DNA from 3 places in the Leptothrix mechoopdaensis genome. Region 2 is predicted to be linked to each of the others. Evidence: predicted binding sites of a transcription regulator. Region 2 holds the regulator's gene; each other region holds the start of a gene.

Region 1 (6,131 bases), 2.5 Mb from region 2:
GACGCGCCCGGCCTGCTCTGCGCCGGCGGGCGCCTGAGCGTCGCGCGGTTGCTGCAGGCCTATCGCCACGGCATCTTCCCCTGGTACAGCGACGGCCAGCCGGTGCTCTGGTGGACGACCGACCCGCGCATGGTCCTGCAGGTGGCCGATTTCCGGCTGCACCGCTCGCTGCGCAAGGCGTTGCAACGCTTCCTGGCGACCCCCGGCTGCGAAGTCCGCGTCGACAGCGCCTTCGAGGCCGTCATGCGCCACTGCAGCGGCACGCCTCGCGCCGGCCAGTCGGGCACCTGGATCGTCGACGAGGTGATCGACGCCTACGTGCGCCTGCACCGCGCCGGCCACGCGCATTCGTTCGAGACCTGGGTCGACGGCGAACTGGTCGGCGGCCTCTACGGCGTCAACATCGGCCGGATGTTCTACGGCGAGTCGATGTTCGCGCGCCGCACCGACGCCTCGAAGTTCGCGCTGGCCGCGCTGGTGGCCTGCTGCCGCGCCCACGGCATCGACTGGATCGACTGCCAGCAGGAGACCGCGCACCTGGCCTCGATGGGCGCGCGCCCGGTGTCGCGTTCGCAGTTCGAGCGACACCTGGCCGGGGTGGTCGACCTGCCGCCGCCGCAGGCTTGGTCCTATGATCCGGCGAGCTGGACGCAGGTCGGCCTGCGCCTCCATCCCGACGGTTCCGACTCGCCCAACCCCGACGCCGCGTGACGCACCCGACCGACCTGCCCCTCGCCCAGCTGCAGTTCTACGCAACCGCGCCCTACCCCTGCAGCTACCTCAGCGACCGCATGGCGCGCTCGCAGGTCGCCACGCCGTCGCACCTGATCAACGCCGACACCTATTCGGGCCTGGTGGCCGCCGGCTTCCGGCGCAGCGGCATGTTCACCTACCGGCCCTATTGCGACGGCTGCCAGCGCTGCGTGCCGCTGCGCATCCCCGTGGCCGACTTCGTGCCGCGCCGGGCCCAGCGGAGGGCCTGGAAGCAGCACGGTGACCTGGTCACCCGGGTGCTGCGGCTGGGCTTCGTGCCCGAGCACTACGCGCTCTACCTGCGCTACCAGAACGAGCGCCACGCCGGCGGCGGCATGGACCAGGACTCGATCGACCAGTACACCCAGTTCCTGCTGCAGAGCCGCGTCAACTCGCGCATCGTCGAGTTCCGCCTGCCGGGTGATGCCGACGGCCGCCCGGGCGAGCTGAAGATGGTGTCGATCCTGGACGTGCTCAACGACGGGCTGTCGGCCGTCTACACCTTCTACGCGCCCGAGGACAAGGCCAGCTACGGCACCTACAACGTGATGTGGCAGATCGCCCAGGCGCGCGAGCTGGGCCTGCCCTACCTCTACCTCGGCTACTGGATCGAGGCCAGCCGCAAGATGGCCTACAAGGCCCAGTTCAACCCGCACGAACGGCTGGTCGACGGGCAGTGGCAGCGCCGCATCGGCCTGGACGACGGCGCGGCCTGAGCGTCCAGCCCGGAAGGCCGTTCAGGCCCGCACGAACAGCGTGCGCAGCGGCTCGTCGCCGAGCTGACGGCTGCAGTGGCCATGCACCTTCGGATCGAAGGTCGCGCCCGCTGGCAGCACGTCGGCCGAATAGAAGTGGTCGCCCGGCTTGAAGACGCGCTTGCTGCCGTCCTGCAGGCCGATCTCCATCGCCCCGCCGATCACGAACAGCCACTGCGGCTCGCCGGTGCAGTGGAAGTCGCTGCGGAAGCCGACCGGGCTCTCGCGCAGCTGGAAGCCGCTGCTGGGCATGAGTGCCGACAGACGCGCCTGCGGCTTGCCCTGGTCGAGCGGGATGACGGCTTCCTCCCAGCGCGCGTAGCCGTCCTCGCCGGTGACAAGGCGGACCTGGGTGAAGTGCGGGAGGGTGGCGAAATCCTGGCTCATGGATGCTCCTGTGGCGGCCCGCGCCGACCGGGCGCGGTCAAAAACGGCGCGGACCATAACACGCACGTAACGGCCGGCCGACGCCAGAATCCGGGCCGTTCCAGGACCTCTGCCCGCCTCTCTCTCCACACGCCTCTCCACACGCCTCTCCACACGCCTCTCCACACGCACACACGACCATGAACGCGACTTCCGCCCCCTCCGCGACCTCTCGCATCGCCCTCGTCACCGGCGCCGGTTCCGGCATCGGCAAGGCCTGCGCGCAAGCCCTGCTGCACGAGGGCTGGACCGTCGTGTACGCCGGCCGCACGGCGGCGACGCTGGACGCGGCCATTGCCGCAGCCGATGCAGCGCAGCCCGGCTGCGGCGCAAGGGGCTGGAGCCATGCGGTGGACGTTGGCGACGAGGCCTCGGTGCGGTCGCTGTTCGACGCCATCCGCGCCCGCCACGGCCGGCTCGACCTGCTGTTCAACAACGCCGGCATCTTCCCGCCCGGCGGCACGCCCGACGTGCTCGACGGCACGGCCTGGCGGCGTTCGGTCGACACCAACCTCAACGGCGCCTTCTACTGCCTGTCAGCCGCCTTCGCGCTGATGCGCGCGCAGTCGCCGCAGGGCGGCCGGATCATCAACAACGGCTCGATCTCGGCCCATGCGCCGCGCCCGAACTCGATCGCCTACACGACCACCAAGCACGCCATCACCGGCCTGACCAAGGCGGCGGCGCTGGACGGCCGGGCCTTCGACATCGCGGTCGGCCAGATCGACATCGGCAACGTCGCCAGCGAGATGACCGAGCGCATGGCCGCCGGCATCCTGCAGGCCGACGGCAGCATCCGGCCCGAAGCCCGCATGGACATGTCGGCGGTGACCGGGACCTTCATGGCGATGGCCCGCCTGCCGCTGTCGGCCAACGTGCTGTTCACCACCGTCATGGCCACGCGCATGCCCTTCGTCGGCCGCGGCTGACCGCCTCGCGCCCGCCCGGCGCGCCCCGGAAACCACCTTCGGGTTTCCCCCATGCACCAAGCGCAGGCGCCCCGCGCGCTGCGCTGGTGCAAAAAGCCGGCAGTGACCGGCGCAGGCCGCTGGCACGGCTCCTGCAATGACTTCGGCAAGCCCCGGTGCAATGGCGTACCGGCGGCAACAGGCATCGGACAAAGGCGTCCGACCCGTCGCCCGCGACCTCTGTCGTCGGCGCGTGGTCGAGACGCCTTTCGTTTTTTCCTCTCGTGTTTCTCGCTTCCCGTTTTTCCATCAGCCGGAGATCAGCCATGTTCAAGCCCGAAGGACTCCTCAGCGCAGGCCGTCGCCAGTTCATCAAGGAGACGGCCGCGGTGTCGACCGCCGTGGTCGCCGGCTCGGCGCTGTCGACGACCGCCTGGGCGGCCGGTTCCGATGCCCCCGAGAAGAAGGAGATCCGCGTCGGCTTCATCCCGCTGACCGACTGCGCTTCGGTCGTGATGGCCTCGCTGCTGAAGTTCGACGAGAAGTACGGCATCAAGATCATCGCGAGCAAGGAATCGTCCTGGGCCGCCGTGCGCGACAAGCTCGTCAACGGCGAACTGGATGCGGCGCATTCGCTCTACGGCCTGATCTACGGCGTCCACCTCGGCATCGGCGGGCCAAAAAAGGACATGGCCGTGCTGATGACGCTCAACCACAACGGCCAGGCGATCACGCTGTCGAAGAAGCTGGCCGACAAGGGCGCGGTCGACGGCACCGGCCTGGCCAAGCTGATGAAGTCGGACCCGCGCGAGTACACCTTTGCGCAGACCTTCCCGACCGGCACGCACGCGATGTGGCTGTACTACTGGATGGCCGCGCACGGCATCGACCCGATGAAGGACGCCAAGGTCATCACCGTGCCGCCGCCGCAGATGGTCGCCAACATGCGCGTGGGCAACATGGACGGCTACTGCGTCGGCGAACCGTGGAACCACCGCGCGATCGCCGATGGCATCGGCATCACCGCGACGACCACGCAGGACATCTGGCGTGACCACCCCGAGAAGGTGCTCGGCACCACCGCCGAGTTCGTCCAGAAGAATCCGAACAGCGCGCGTGCGCTGATCATGGCCGTGCTCGAAGCCGGCCGCTGGATCGACGCCGGCCTTCAGAACAAGATGAAGATGGCCGAGGCCATCGCCGAGAAGTCCTACGTCAACACCACCGTCGACGTCATCAACCAGCGCATCCTGGGCCGTTACCAGGACGGCATGGGCAAGACCTGGGACGACCCGAACCACATGAAGTTCTTCAACGATGGGGCGGTCAACTACCCCTACCTGTCGGACGGCATGTGGTTCCTGACCCAGCACCGCCGCTGGGGCCTGCTGAAGACCGATGTCGACTACCTGGGTGTCGCCAAGGCGATCAACCAGACGGCGCTCTACAAGGAAGCGGCCGCGCAGGTGAAGGTCAATCTGCCAAAAAGCGACCTCCGCACCAGCAAGCTGATCGACGGCACGACCTGGGACGGCAAGGACCCGGTGAAGTACGCCGGCGCCTTCAAGATCAAGGCGGCGTGAGCCCCGGCCCCCACAGGAGCAACCTCGATGAGCGCAACCACGCTGGCCCTGTCGGGCCTCACGACCCCCGCCCAGCCGATCACGTCCAGCCCGGCCCCGCTGGCCCTCGTCGTGGCCCACCCGGCGGCCGAGGAACTGGCCGAGGCCGTCGCGCATTCGCAGGCCCAGACCCACGGCGACACGGTGGCCCGCGAGCAGACCGCCGCGCTGCTGCGGGCCCAGCGCCGGGTGCTGCTGACGCGCGTCGTCGCGCCGCTGCTGGGCTTCGCGCTGATGCTGCTGGTGTGGCAGCTGGTGGCGCAGAGCGGCGACAAGCAGCTGCCCGGCCCGCTGACCACCTGGGATGCCGCCGTGAAGCTGTTTGCCGACCCGTTCTACGTCAAGAGCCCGAACGACCAGGGCATCGGCTGGAACGTGCTGTCCTCGCTGAAGCGGGTCGGCCTGGGCTTCGGCCTGGCCGCGCTGGTCGGCATCCCGCTGGGCTTCGCGGTCGGGCGCTTCAACTTCCTGCACCAGATGCTCGACCCGATCATCAGCCTGCTGCGCCCGGTCTCGCCGCTGGCCTGGCTGCCGATCGGCCTGATGGTCTTCAAGGCCGCCAACCCGGCCGCCATCTGGACCATCTTCATCTGCTCGATCTGGCCCATGGTGATCAACACCGCGGTGGGGGTGCGGCAGGTGCCGCAGGACTACCTCAACGTCGCCCGCGTGCTCGACCTGAGCGAGTGGACCGTCATGCGCCGGATCCTCTTCCCCGCCGTGCTGCCCTACATGCTGACCGGCGTGCGGCTGGCGGTCGGCACGGCCTGGCTGGTGATCGTCGCCGCCGAGATGCTGACCGGCGGCCAGGGCATCGGCTTCTGGCTGTGGGACGAGTGGAACAACCTCAACGTCGCCCACATCCTGATCGCGATCTTCGTGATCGGTGGCGTCGGCCTGCTGCTGGAAGGCCTGCTGGTCGCCATCGCCCGCCGCTTCGAGTACCGCTGAACCGCGCCAACCGGAAACGACCAGGAACCCCGATGAACACGAGCCCAACGCCCGCCGCCACCGCCCCGGTGCGCGACCAGAGCCGCTTCCTGAGCATCAGCCAGGTCGGCATGACCTTCCCGACCCGCAAGGGCCCGTTCGTCGCGCTGCGCGACATCGACCTCGACGTCGCCCGTGGCGAATGCATCGCGCTGATCGGCCATTCCGGCTGCGGCAAGTCGACGCTGCTGAACCTCGTCGCCGGCCTGACCACGCCGACGCAGGGCGTGCTGCTGCTCGACGGCCGCGAGCTGCGCGGCCCCGGACCGGACCGCGCGGTGGTGTTCCAGAACCACTCGCTGCTGCCCTGGCTGACCTGCCTGGACAACGTGCTGCTGGCGGTCGAGCGCGTGTTCGGCGCCAATGAGAAGAAGGCCCAGCTGCGCGAGCGTGCCCGCGCCGCGCTGGAGCTGGTCGGCCTGACCCATGCCGCCGACAAGCGGCCGGGCGAGATCTCCGGCGGCATGAAGCAGCGCGTGGGCATTGCCCGGGCGCTGGCGATGGAGCCCAAGATGCTGCTGATGGACGAGCCCTTCGGCGCGCTCGATGCACTGACGCGCGCCAAGCTGCAGGACGAGATGATGAAGATCGTCGCGGCCACCGGCTCGACCGTGATGATGGTGACGCACGACGTCGACGAGGCGGTGCTGCTGTCCGACCGCATCGTGATGCTGACC
Region 2 (6,131 bases):
CTGCGCGACCTGATCGACTGGACCAGCCGCGACGCGGTGCGTTTCTTCCTGATCAGCCGCAAGGCCGACACCGAGTTCGTCTTCGACGTCGACCTGGCGCTCAAGGCCAACGACGAGAACCCGGTCTACTACGTGCAGTACGCCCACGCGCGGATCTGCTCGGTGCTCGACGCCTACGTGGCCGACCGTGGCGGCGACCTGGCCGCGCTGGCTGGCGTCGACCTGTCCGCGCTGACCGCGCCGACCGAGACGGCGCTGATGAACAAGCTGGCCGACTACCCCGAGATGCTCGGACGCGCCGCCGCCGACCTGGCGCCGCACGACATCGCCTTCTACCTGCGCGATGTCGCGTCCGCCTTCCACAGCTACTACGCCGCCGAGCGTTTCCTGGTCGACGACCTGGCACTGCTGCACGCCCGCATGGCGCTGCTGGCGGCGACCGCCCAGGTGCTGCGCAACGCGCTGGCCCTGCTGGGCGTGTCGGCACCGCGCAAGATGTGACCGCCCCTTTCCACGGATCGAACTGAACCCATGGCATTTCCGCAATCCGGCGCGCGCAAGGGCGCCCTCAGCAGCCAGCGCGGCGGCTTCGCGCTCGGGCTGATCGTCGGCCTGCTGATCGGCGTGGGCCTGTCGCTGGCGGTGGCGCTCTACGTCACCAAGGTGCCGGTGCCCTTCGTCGACAAGGTGCCGCAGCGCACCGCCGAGCAGGACGCCGCCGAGGCCCGCAAGAACGAGAACTGGAACCCGAACGCGCCGCTGGCCGGCAAGTCGGGCGGCTCGGCGGCCACGCCGGCTCCCGCGCCTGCGGCACCGGCCGCCAGCAGCGGCGCGGCGACGCCCGCCCCGGTCGCGCCGCCGGTGGCGGTGATCGGCGCGTCGAAGCCGGCGCCCGCCGCCGCCACGCCGGCCGCGTCGGGCACGTCAGCCCGCAGCGGCGCTGATCCGTTCCAGTACTTCGTGCAGGTCGGTGCCTACACGCGCACCGAGGAAGCCGAGCAGCAGCGCGCCAAGCTGGCCATCAACGGGCTGATCGCCAAGGTGAGCGAGCGGCCGCAGGGCAGCGGCACGATGTACCGGGTCCGGCTGGGTCCTTTCGAGGTCCGCGAGGATGCGGACCGCGCCAAGGAACAGGCCGCCGGAGCGGGCTACAGCGATGCCGCCGTGGTGCGCGTCGCCCGCTGACCGGTCGATGAATCGAAGTTCAGGAAGCAACGAGGTAACTCTGATGATGGATCGCCGTGAATGGATGCAGGGCAGTGCCGCGCTGGCGCTGCTGGGTGGCTGGGCCGGCTCGGCCTCGGCGCAGGAATTCGTCGAGGGCAAGCACTACGTGAAGCTGCAGGCCCAGGTGCCGGTGACGGCCCCGGCCGGCAAGATCGAGGTGGTCGAGTTCTTCTGGTACGGCTGCCCGCACTGCAACGCCTTCGAGCCGGCGCTGGACGCCTGGTCGAAGAAGCTGCCCGCCGACGTCGCCTTCCGCCGCGTCCACGTGGGCTTCCGCCCGAGTTTCGAGCCGCAGCAGCGCCTGTCGGCGACGCTGGAGGCGCTGGGCTGGACCGACAACTTCCAGCGCAAGATCTTCCACGCCATCCACGTGCAGCGTCAGCGTCTGGACAGGCCCGAGGAGATCATCGACTTCATCGAGAAGAACGGCGGCGACAAGGCCAAGTTCGTCGAGATGTTCAATTCCTTCGGCATGCAGGCCAAGGTGCGCCAGGGCAAGCAGCTGGCCGAGGCCTACAAGATCGACGGCGTGCCGGCGATCGGCATCCACGGTCGCTTCTACACCTCGCCGTCGCTGGCCGGCGGCGAGAACACGCCCGAGCTCGAAGGCGGCCAGCGTTGCCTGGCACTGGCCGACCAGCTGATCGCGCGCGTTCGCAAGGGCTGAGGCCCGATCGGAAGGGGTCCAGGCGGACCTCTTCCCGCCAGCCGCAGCGGGTGCGCCGTGAGGTGAACTCCCGCTTCGGTTGATGCATCAAAACCACCCGGCGGCGCAGACGTATGGCTAGAATCGTCTGCAATTTCTGTGCCGCCATGACGCCGTCCCCCACCTTCACCCCCGCCCTGCGCGCCGCCCTGACCGGGCTCGCCCTGCTGATGGCGTGCGCGCTGCCGGTCCGGGCCGAACGCGCCGATCGTGACCTGCCGCTGAGCTTCGACGCCGGCCAGCTGCGCATCGACGGCAAGCGCAAGGTGCAGGTGCTCAGCGGCGGCGTCGAGATCACCCGCGGCACGCTGGTGCTCAAGGCCGCGCTGGTCGAGCTGCGCGAGACGCCGACCGGCCAGGTCGCCGTCGCCACCGGCAGCGCCGAGCAGCCGGCGACCTTCCGGCAGAAGCGCGACGGCGTCGACGAGACGGTCGAGGGCCAGGCCCTGCGGATCGAGTACGACACCGTCACGCAGACGGTGAACTTTCAGAAGCAGGCCCAGGTGCGGCTCTGGCGCGGCGCGGTTCTGGCCGACCAGATCAGCGGCGAGACCATCGTCTATGACCATGGCCGCGACGCCTTCGAGATCCTCGGCGCAGCCCCGGCGCCCGCCGGCACGACCAGCCCCGCCGGCTCCGGCCGGGTGCGCGGCGTCGTGACGCCGCGGCCGGCCCAGCCGGGCGCGTCGGCCCCCGGTGGAGCCGGCCGTTGAGCGCGGCGAACGCCACCAGCCGACTCGAGGCCCAGGGACTGCAGAAGTCCTACGGCGCCCGCAAGGTCGTCAAGGACGTCCACCTGGCCGTCGACAGCGGCGAGGTCGTCGGCCTGCTGGGGCCCAACGGCGCGGGCAAGACCACCAGCTTCTACATGCTGGTCGGCCTGGTCCGGGCCGATGCCGGCGAGATCCGCATCGACGGCCGGCCGGTGCAGGGCCAGCCGATCCACCAGCGCGCCCGGCTCGGGCTGTCCTACCTGCCGCAGGAAGCGTCGATCTTCCGGCGCCTGACGGTCGAGGAGAACATCCGCGCCGTGCTGGAGCTGCAGCAGGACGCCAGCGGCCGGCGCGTCGACGCGGCCCACATCGAGCCGATGCTCGAATCGCTGATGGCCGACCTGTCGATCACCCGGCTGCGCCACAGCCCGGCGCCGGCGTTGTCCGGCGGCGAACGCCGGCGCGTCGAGATCGCCCGGGCGCTGGCGACCCAGCCGCGCTTCATCCTGCTGGACGAGCCGTTCGCGGGCGTCGACCCGATCGCGGTGATCGAGATCCAGCGGATCATCGGATTCCTCAAGGCGCGTGGCATCGGGGTGCTGATCACCGACCACAACGTGCGCGAGACGCTCGGCATCTGCGACCGCGCCTACATCATCAGCGAGGGCCGCGTGCTGGCCGAAGGCACGCCGGCCGAGATCGTCGAGAACCCGGATGTTCGCAAGGTCTACCTTGGCGAGCACTTCCGGATGTGACCCGCGTGTGACCCCTGGCCGACCCCCATGAAACCCTCCCTGCAGGTCCGCCTTTCCCAGCACCTGGCGCTGACGCCCCAGCTGCAGCAATCGATCCGCCTGCTGCAGCTGTCGACGCTCGAACTGCACCAGGAAGTCGAGCAGATGCTCGAACAGAACCCGTTCCTGGAAGCCGACGAGGACGCCGCTGGCGCCGATCGCCCGATGGCGCTGCCCGACGAGGGCGTGCCGGTCGCGCCGGCCGATGACGGCGGCGCTGCCGGCTCGTCCGACTACACCGCCGAGCGGGTCTCCGAAGGGCCCTCCGACAGCCCCGCCGAGTCCGCCAGCAGCGCCGCCGATGGCGACGGCGCCGGCATGGAACAGCTCGACTTCGGCGCCGCCGAGTCCACCCCCGACGACTGGGACAGCGGCCACGACCGCGAGGACTTCAACAGCCTGTCCGACAGCAGCGGCAACCGCAACGGCGCGCTCGAGGACGACGACAGCGACTGGAGCGAACGTTCCACCGCCGTGCCCAGCCTGGCCGAGCACCTGCGCGCCCAGCTGCGCGGCATGCGGCTGGCCGACGAGGACATCATGCTGGTCGAGTCGCTGATCGACTCTCTCAACGAGGACGGCTACCTGGCCGACCGGCTGGAGGAGATCGTCGAGCGGCTGGTCCAGGTCCTGAGCGGCGCGCCGCTGACCGAGGCCACCGAGGCGCAGTCGGCCTCGCTGGTCGACGACACCGTCGACGCGATCGATCCGGCGCTGCTGGCCGAACAGGCGCTGTTGCGCGAGGACCTGCTCGACCGCCTGCGCTGCGCGCTGGGCTGGCTGCAGAGCCTGGAGCCGACGGGCGTGGGCGCGCGCGACCTGGCCGAGTGCCTGGTGCTGCAGCTGCGCGAACGCGACGCGACGCCGGCGCGCGACGCCGCGATCCGCATCTGCCGCGACCACCTCGACCTGCTGGCGCGCCGCGACGTGCGCAAGCTGACCGTCGCGCTGGGCGTCGACGAGGACCTGATCCGCGATGCGCAGAGCCTGATCGTCACGCTCGAACCCAAGCCCGGCCGCCGCTTCGCCCGCGCCGAGGCCAACATCGTCGTGCCCGACGTGATCGTGCAGAAGTCGGGCCGCGGCTGGAAGGTCGTGCTGAATCCGGACGTGATGCCCAAGCTGCGCATCAACGACATGTACGCGCAGGTGCTGCGCCAGCACCGCAGCCAGCGCAACGGCGGCGGCGGCGACAACGGCGCGACGCTGTCGGCGCGGCTCCAGGAGGCGCGCTGGTTCGTCAAGAACATCCTCCAGCGCTTCGACACCATCCAGCGGGTCTCGCAGGCCATCGTCGAACGCCAGAAGGCCTTCTTCACCCACGGCGAGATCGCGATGAAGCCGCTGGTGCTGCGCGAGATCGCCGACGAGCTGGGCCTGCACGAGTCGACCATCTCGCGCGTGACGACGGCCAAGTACATGGCCACGCCGTTCGGCACCTTCGAGCTGAAGTACTTCTTCGGCAGCTCGCTCAACACCGAGGCCGGCGGCAACGCGTCGAGCACGGCGGTGCGGGCGCTGATCAAGCAGTTCGTGGCCGCCGAGGACCCGAAGAAGCCGCTGTCGGACAGCCAGCTCAGCGCGATGCTGGAAGAGCAGGGCATCCAGGTCGCCCGCCGCACGGTCGCCAAATATCGCGAAGCACTGAAGATCGCCCCCGCGAACCTGCGCAAGGACATGTGACATGTCTGGGGCGGCCCGTTGGCACCAGCCCGTCGGACACGGGGTGTCCGACCTACCGAAAGACGTCGGCCGATGGCGACGCGGCCGGGCGTCTTGAACCCGGTCCGGATTCGTTCAAACGGCAGGTCGGACACCCCGTGTCCGACGGGTTTCGTTCAACCGGTAGGTCGGACACCCCGTGTCCGACGGGCTGGTGGCTATTGCTGCTGCGCCAGCTGCTCCGCATAGCGCGTGGCCGGGCGCAGGCTCTGGTGGGCCTGGGCGCGGCTGCGGCGCAGGAAGTCTTCGGCCAGGCCGCTCAGTTCGGGGTTGCCGCTGGCGCGGCACAGGCTCATGACGGCACGGGCGTATTCGGCCGGGCCGAGCATCAGGTTGACGTCGATGTCTTCGCCGGTCTCGTGCAGCAGCAGCGCGTGGATGCGCTGGACGAGCGCGATGCGCGGGTCTTCGGTCGTGACGGTGGCGGCGGCGATGGTGGCAGTGGCGGTGATCGGCATGGTGCGTGGCTCCCTGGCCTGCTCTCCATGCAGATGACGTGCCCGTTTCGCCGGCCCAAACCGCCAAACTGAAACTGCAATCGATGCCGTGCGACAACGCACGATCCAGGTTCAGGGTAAGCACCGACCGTGTGCGCGGGCCGTGCCGCCGTTCACACCCTGGCCAACCCTCGCGGCCCGTGCCTCGGTGGCGGGCCCGACGGGCGTGTGCACCGAACTGCGGCAGCGCGGCGCCGAGCGCACCAAGGTGCGACAGCTCAGCGGTCGCCCGACAGCCAGCGATCGATCTGGTGCTTGCGGTCGTTGCCCCAGAAGGGCTCGCCGTCGACGATGAAGAAGGGCGCGCCAAACACGCCGGCGGCGATGGCGGCGTCGTTCTCGGCGCGCAGCCGATCCTTCCAGGTCGGGTCGGCGCAGACGGCGGCGGTCTGTTCCGGCGCGATGCCGAACTCGGCCGCGAGCCCTTGCAGCGCGGTCATGTCGTTGAGCGCGATGCCGCGGGCGAAGTAGC
Region 3 (6,131 bases), 170 kb from region 2:
CGAGCATCGCCAGGCGGGCGATGACGCCGTACATGTAGAAGCGGTTCGGCGCGCTCTGGCCCGGCTTGGCACCCACGCGCGGCAGGTGGTGGCTCTCGGCAAAGGCCAGCGGGACGAACTGGGCGCCCGGCGCATTGAGGTTCTCGTCGATGCCGCGGTCGGCGTGGACGCGGTAGAAGCCGCCCACCACGTAGCGATCCATCATGTAGACGACCGGCTCGGCGACCGCGTCGTTCATGCGCTCGTAGGTCGGCACGCCTTCCTGGATGATGACCTCGGAGACCTCCTGGCCATCCTTCACGACGCTCATCTTGTTGCGCGTGCGGCGGTTCAGCTCGTCGAGCTCCTTCGGATCGCGCACGGTCATGATGCCCATGCCGTAGGTGCCGTTGTCGGCCTTGACGATCACGAACGGCTTCTCGTTGATGCCGTATTCCTTGTACTTGCGGCGGATCTTGGCGATCAGCGCCTCGGCGTTGGACTTGACGCACTCGATGCCGTCGCCCTCGCTGAAGTTGACCTTGCCGCACTGCGTGTACATCGGGTTGATCAGCCACGGGTCCATGCCCAGCAGCTTGGCGAACTTCTTGGCCACTTCCTCGTAGGACTGGAAGTGATGGGTCTTGCGGCGCACCGCCCAGCCGGCGTGCAGCGGCGGCAGCAGGTACTGCTCGTGCAGGTCTTCCAGCATCCCCGGGATGCCCGCCGACAGGTCGTTGTTGAGCAGGATGGTGCAAGGGTCGAAGCCCTTCAGGCCGAGCCGGCGCTGGGTGCGCACCAGCGGCTCCATCAGCAGTTCGCCGCCGTCGGGCAGCGCCACGGCGGTGGGCTTGTCGATGGCCGGATCCAGCGTGCCCAGCCGCACGTTCAGGCCGGCCAGCGTGAAGATCTCCTGCAGCCGCGCGACGTTCAGCAGGTAGAACGGGTTGCGGGTGTGCTTCTCGGGGATCAGCAGCAGGTTCTTGGCCTCGGGGCAGATCTTCTCGATCGCCGCCATCGCCGCCTGGACCGCCAGCGGCAGCATCTCGGGCGTCAGGTTGTTCCAGCCGCCCGGGTAGAGATTGGTGTCGACCGGCGCCAGCTTGAAGCCGGCGTTGCGCACGTCGACGGACGAGTAGAACGGCGGCGTGTGCTCCATCCATTCCAGCCGGAACCAGCGCTCGATCGCCGGCATGGACTCCAGGATGCGGGCTTCCAGTTCGTTGATGGGGCCGTTGAGGGCGGTGACGAGGTGGGGAACCATGCGCGTGTCCTGGCGTAGCCGACGGGGGTGGATCGATTCTAAGGATCGAGGCATCTGGGGCCGGCGCACCAAATGAAAAGGGGCCGCCAGCGGCGACCCCTCGATTCAGACCGGAAGCCGGTTCAGATCACTTGTGATACGCGGTCTCGCCGTGCGAGCTGATGTCCAGACCTTCGCGCTCTTCCTCTTCGGTGACGCGCAGGCCGATGACCAGGTCGACGATCTTGTAGGCGATCACCGAGACCACGCCCGAGACCACGATGGTCAGCAGCACGGCCTTGGCCTGGATCCACACCTGCGACGCGATCGAGTAGGCATCCGGGGCGACCATGCCCACGGTGACCCAGTCGGCCACGGCGCTCGGGCCGCCCAGGTTCGGCGAGTTGAAGACACCGGTCAGCAGGGCACCCAGGATGCCGCCGACGCCGTGCACGCCGAACACGTCGAGCGAGTCGTCCGCGCCGAGCATCTTCTTCAGGCCGTTGACACCCCACAGGCAGGCGAAGCCGGCGATGAAGCCGATCAGGATGCCGCCCAGGATGCCGACGTTGCCGGCGGCCGGGGTGATGGCGACCAGGCCGGCGACGGCACCGGACGCGGCGCCCAGCATCGAGGCCTTGCCCTTCATCAGCGCTTCACCGACGCACCAGGCCAGCACGGCCGCCGCGGTGGCGAACAGCGTGTTGACGAAGGCCAGGCCGGCGTAGCCGTTGGCTTCCAGGGCGGAACCGGCGTTGAAGCCGAACCAGCCCACCCACAGCAGCGAGGCACCGACCATCGTCAGCGTCAGCGAGTGCGGCGTGAAGGCTTCCTTGCCGTAGCCGACGCGCTTGCCGACCATGAAGGCACCGACCAGACCGGCGACGGCGGCGTTGATGTGCACCACGGTGCCGCCGGCGAAGTCCAGCGCGCCCATCTGCCAGATGTAGCCGGCCTTGGCGTTCGTCGCGTCGACGACGTCAGCGGCCGTGTAGGCGTCCGGACCCATCCAGAACCACACCATGTGGGCGACCGGGATGTAACTGAAGGTGAACCACAGGGCGGTGAACAGCAGCACGGCCGAGAACTTGATGCGCTCGGCGAAGGCGCCGACGATCAGGCAGCAGGTGATGCCGGCGAACGTGGCCTGGAAGGCCGCGAACACGATCTCGGGGATGTAGACACCCTTGCTGAACGTGGCCGCCGGGGCGAAGGTGCCGGCGACGTTGTCCCAGATGCCCTTCATGAACAGCCGGTCGAAGCTGCCGAAGAAGGCGTTGCCCTCGGTGAACGCCAGGCTGTAGCCGTACAGGGCCCACAGCACCAGGATCATCGAGAACGTGACCATCACCTGCATCAGCACGGACAGCATGTTCTTGGCGCGCACCAGGCCGCCGTAGAACAGCGCCAGGCCGGGCACGGTCATCATGATGACGAGCAGCGTGGACAGCAGCATCCACGCGGTGTCGCCCTTGTTCGGGACGGGCGCCGGGGCGGCGGAAGCCGCTTCAGCGGCAGCGGAGGCTGCCTCGACGACAGCGGAAGCGGCGGCGGCCGGCTCGGAAGCGGCCTGGGCCCAGACGGCGCCGGTCGATCCCAGCATCGCCAGGCCGAGGGCCAGGATGGCAAGCAGTTTTTTCATGTTGGTCTCGGGGATGAGGGTGATCAGAGAGCGTCCTTGCCGGTCTCGCCGGTCCGGATGCGCAGCACCTGCTCGAGGGCGGTGACGAAGATCTTTCCGTCGCCGATCTTTCCGGTGCGCGCGGCACCCTCGATCGCCTCGATCACGCGGTCGACGATGGCATCGTCCACGGCGGCCTCGATCTTCACCTTGGGCAGGAAGTCGACGACGTATTCGGCACCCCGGTACAGCTCGGTGTGGCCCTTCTGACGACCGAAGCCCTTGACCTCGGTGACGGTGATCCCTTGCACGCCGATGTTGCTGAGGGCTTCGCGCACCTCGTCGAGCTTGAAGGGTTTGATGATGGCGGTGACCATTTTCATGGCGGCCTCCGGAAGGTTGATGTGGCGGTGGAAAGCGGAAACAGCGGATAGCTGAGCAGCAGCTGAGCCTCTTTCTGCAGCTTCCATGCCAGGGCCACGGGCAGGGGAGTCCGTCGGCCACCGCCCCAAACCGGCGCGGCACCCGCCCTCGGGTCATGCACCACGCACGGAACCGATCGATGACGCACCATCCAGGTGCAACCCCCATCGGAGGGTGTCAGCGGATGTGACGAGATGCCCAGAATCTGGCCCCTTCGCGCCCGCCGGGCGCCCTGGGAGCCACCCGAGATGACCCTTGCCACCGTCCACAGCCGGGCCCTGCTGGGCCTGCAGGCACCCGAAGTCACCGTCGAGGTGCATCTGGCCAACGGCCTGCCCAGCTTCACGCTGGTCGGACTGGCCGACACGGAGGTCAAGGAATCACGCGAGCGCGTCCGTGCCGCCGTCCTCAACAGCGGGCTGACCTTCCCGCACGACAAGCGCATCACCGTCAACCTCGGCCCGGCCGACCTGCCGAAGGAGGGCTGCCGCTTCGACCTGCCGATCGCGCTGGGCATCCTCGCGGCCAGCGGCCAGATCGACGCGGCCCGGCTCGAACGCCACGAGTTCGCCGGCGAACTCTCGCTGGCCGGCGACCTGCGGCCGGTCCACGGCGCGCTGGCGATGGCCCTGGCGATGCGGCGTTCGCCGACCGGCCGCTGCCTGGTCCTGCCCGAGGCCAGCGCCCAGGAAGCCGCCCGCGTCCCCGAACTGCCGCTGCGCTGCGCCCGCCACCTGCTCGACGTCGTCGCCGCCCTGCGCGACGAGGACGACGCCCCCGAGCTGGCACAGCCGCCCGCGCCGATCCCGCAACCGCCGCCGCGCTGGCCGGACCTCGGCGACGTGCGCGGCCAGATCGCCGCCCGGCGGGCGCTCGAGATCGCGGCCGCCGGCGCGCACAGCCTGCTGTTCGTCGGCCCGCCCGGCACCGGCAAGTCGATGCTGGCGCAGCGCCTGCCCGGCCTGCTGCCGCCGATGAGCGAGGACGAGGCGCTCGAATCCGCCGCCGTGCTGAGCCTGGCGAGTTCCTTCGACGCCAGCCGCTGGGCGCAGCGCACGGTGCGTTCGCCGCACCACAGTGCCTCGTCGGTTGCACTGGTCGGGGGCGGATCACCGCCGCGCCCGGGCGAGGTCTCGCTGGCGCACCACGGCGTGCTGTTCATGGACGAGCTGCCCGAGTTCCCGCGTGCGGCGCTCGAAGCGCTGCGCGAGCCGCTCGAGAACGGTCGCATCACGATCTCGCGCGCCGCCCGGCAGGCCGAATTCCCGGCCCGCTGCCTGCTGGTCGCGGCGATGAACCCCTGCCCCTGCGGCCACCTCGGCGCCGGCCGGCCGGTCTGCCGCTGCACGCCCGAGCAGGTGCGGCGCTACCAGGGCCGGATCTCCGGGCCGCTGCTGGACCGCATCGACCTGCGCGTCGAGGTGCTGGCGCTCGCGCCCCAGGCCCTGTCGGCCCGCCGCGACGGCGAGGACAGCGCCAGCGTCTCGGCGCGGGTCGCGGCGGCGCGCCGGCGCCAGATCGAGCGCCAGGGTTGCACCAACGCGGTCGTCGAGGCCGGCCAGCTCGACGAGGTCGCCAGCCTGCAACCCGGTGCGCGCGAGTTCCTGGAAGCCGCCGCCTCCCGGCTCGGCTGGTCCGGTCGCAGCCTGCACCGCGTGTTGCGGGTGGCCCGCACGCTCGCCGACCTGGACGGCACCGGCGCGATCGGGCTGGGCCATGTCGCCGAGGCCATCCAGCTGCGGCGCGGCTTGCCGGGCGCCTGATCCGGCGCGGGATCCCTGCGGCACACTGCGGGCCGCCACGAACCACCCGCCCGCCATGCCCGCCCGCCTCCACGTCGACATCCCGCTGCAATCCGGCCTCGAATTCGACCTGCCGGCCGGGCCTGCCCGCCACGTCCAGGTGCTGCGCCACCAGCCCGGCGACGCGCTGACGCTGTTCGACGGCCGGGGCGGCGAGTGGCAGGCCGAAGTCGTCCGGATGGGCCGCAGCGACGTGTCGGTGCGCATCGGGGCGCACGACCCGGTCGAACGCGAGCTGCCGCTGGCGGTGACGCTCGCGGCTGTCATGCCGGCCAACGACCGGTTCGACTGGCTGATCGAGAAGGCGACCGAGCTGGGCGCGGCGGCGATCGAGCCGCTGATGAGCGAGCGTTCGGTGCTGCGCCTGAACGCCGAGCGGGCCGAGAAGAAGCGCGCCCACTGGCAGGCCATCGCGGTGGCCGCCGCCGAACAGTGCGGCCGGACCCGCGTGCCACGCATCGCGCCGGTGCGCACGCTGGCGGCGGCACTCGCGGCTCCGGCCGGTGGCCCCGACACCGTCACCACCCTGGCGCTGAGCCTGGCCGAATCACGCCCGCTGGCCGAACGGCTGGCCCAGCCGGGCCCGACGGGCCAGGCGCTGCGCCTCTACAGCGGTCCGGAAGGCGGCTTCAGCCCGGACGAGGAAATGGCGCTGCGCCGTGCCGGGGTCCTGCCGACGACGCTCGGGCCGCGCGTGCTGCGTGCCGAGACCGCGCCGCTGGCCGCGCTGGGTTACATCGGGAACATGCCCGGACTCGGCGCCTGAGCCCCGCGCGGCGTTCTGGCAACACCCCCAAAAGCGGGTGTCGGGTCTTCCCGAGGTCCTGAACCGGCGCTGCACGGAAACGGAACGCCGCCCCGACACGGATCCGAGACGGATCGCACGGCGGCCGGCGCACCCGCATCCGGTCATGCTGAAAATGCATGTAATCGCTTTGTAATCGGCTGGCCGCCGGCTCAAACTGGTTTTGGGGGCATCCCGAGAACGCCGCAGCGCGGTGTTGTCGAGATGCCTTTTTCAACCTTGGAGCCTGTCCGATGAACCACCCCGCCATGATCGGCG

What was found. The regulator sigma-54, encoded in region 2, starts transcription at its own class of promoters, with help from an activator protein. The targets are predictions, from matches to a motif close to TGGCANGNAANCTGCTTT.
Region 1: ACWA7K_RS07445 (CmpA/NrtA family ABC transporter substrate-binding protein) is a predicted target of sigma-54. The motif match lies at 2,984-3,001, and genes of this name have one in related genera.
Region 3: ACWA7K_RS19175 (P-II family nitrogen regulator) is a predicted target of sigma-54. The motif match lies at 3,300-3,317, and genes of this name have one in related genera.

What each region holds. Positions count from the first base shown of each region.
Region 1 covers NZ_CM132699.1:1,675,370-1,681,500, reverse strand. The annotation lists gene aat (leucyl/phenylalanyl-tRNA--protein transferase) at 1-711, shown strand, start outside; gene ACWA7K_RS07460 (arginyltransferase) at 708-1,469, shown strand; gene ACWA7K_RS07455 (hypothetical protein) at 1,491-1,895, opposite strand; gene ACWA7K_RS07450 (SDR family oxidoreductase) at 2,075-2,863, shown strand; gene ACWA7K_RS07445 (CmpA/NrtA family ABC transporter substrate-binding protein) at 3,169-4,425, shown strand; gene ntrB (nitrate ABC transporter permease) at 4,453-5,415, shown strand; gene ACWA7K_RS07435 (ABC transporter ATP-binding protein) at 5,526-6,131, shown strand, end outside.
Region 2 covers NZ_CM132699.1:4,223,001-4,229,131, forward strand. The annotation lists gene argS (arginine--tRNA ligase) at 1-501, shown strand, start outside; gene ACWA7K_RS18375 (SPOR domain-containing protein) at 532-1,185, shown strand; gene ACWA7K_RS18380 (thiol:disulfide interchange protein DsbA/DsbL) at 1,229-1,894, shown strand; gene lptA (lipopolysaccharide transport periplasmic protein LptA) at 2,041-2,646, shown strand; gene lptB (LPS export ABC transporter ATP-binding protein) at 2,643-3,401, shown strand; gene rpoN (RNA polymerase factor sigma-54) at 3,429-5,123, shown strand; gene ACWA7K_RS18400 (hypothetical protein) at 5,321-5,620, opposite strand; gene ACWA7K_RS18405 (DsbA family protein) at 5,878-6,131, opposite strand, start outside.
Region 3 covers NZ_CM132699.1:4,397,109-4,403,239, reverse strand. The annotation lists gene gshA (glutamate--cysteine ligase) at 1-1,243, opposite strand, end outside; gene ACWA7K_RS19180 (ammonium transporter) at 1,371-2,864, opposite strand; gene ACWA7K_RS19175 (P-II family nitrogen regulator) at 2,888-3,226, opposite strand; gene ACWA7K_RS19170 (YifB family Mg chelatase-like AAA ATPase) at 3,515-5,029, shown strand; gene ACWA7K_RS19165 (16S rRNA (uracil(1498)-N(3))-methyltransferase) at 5,085-5,834, shown strand; gene ACWA7K_RS19160 (phosphoenolpyruvate carboxykinase (GTP)) at 6,107-6,131, shown strand, end outside.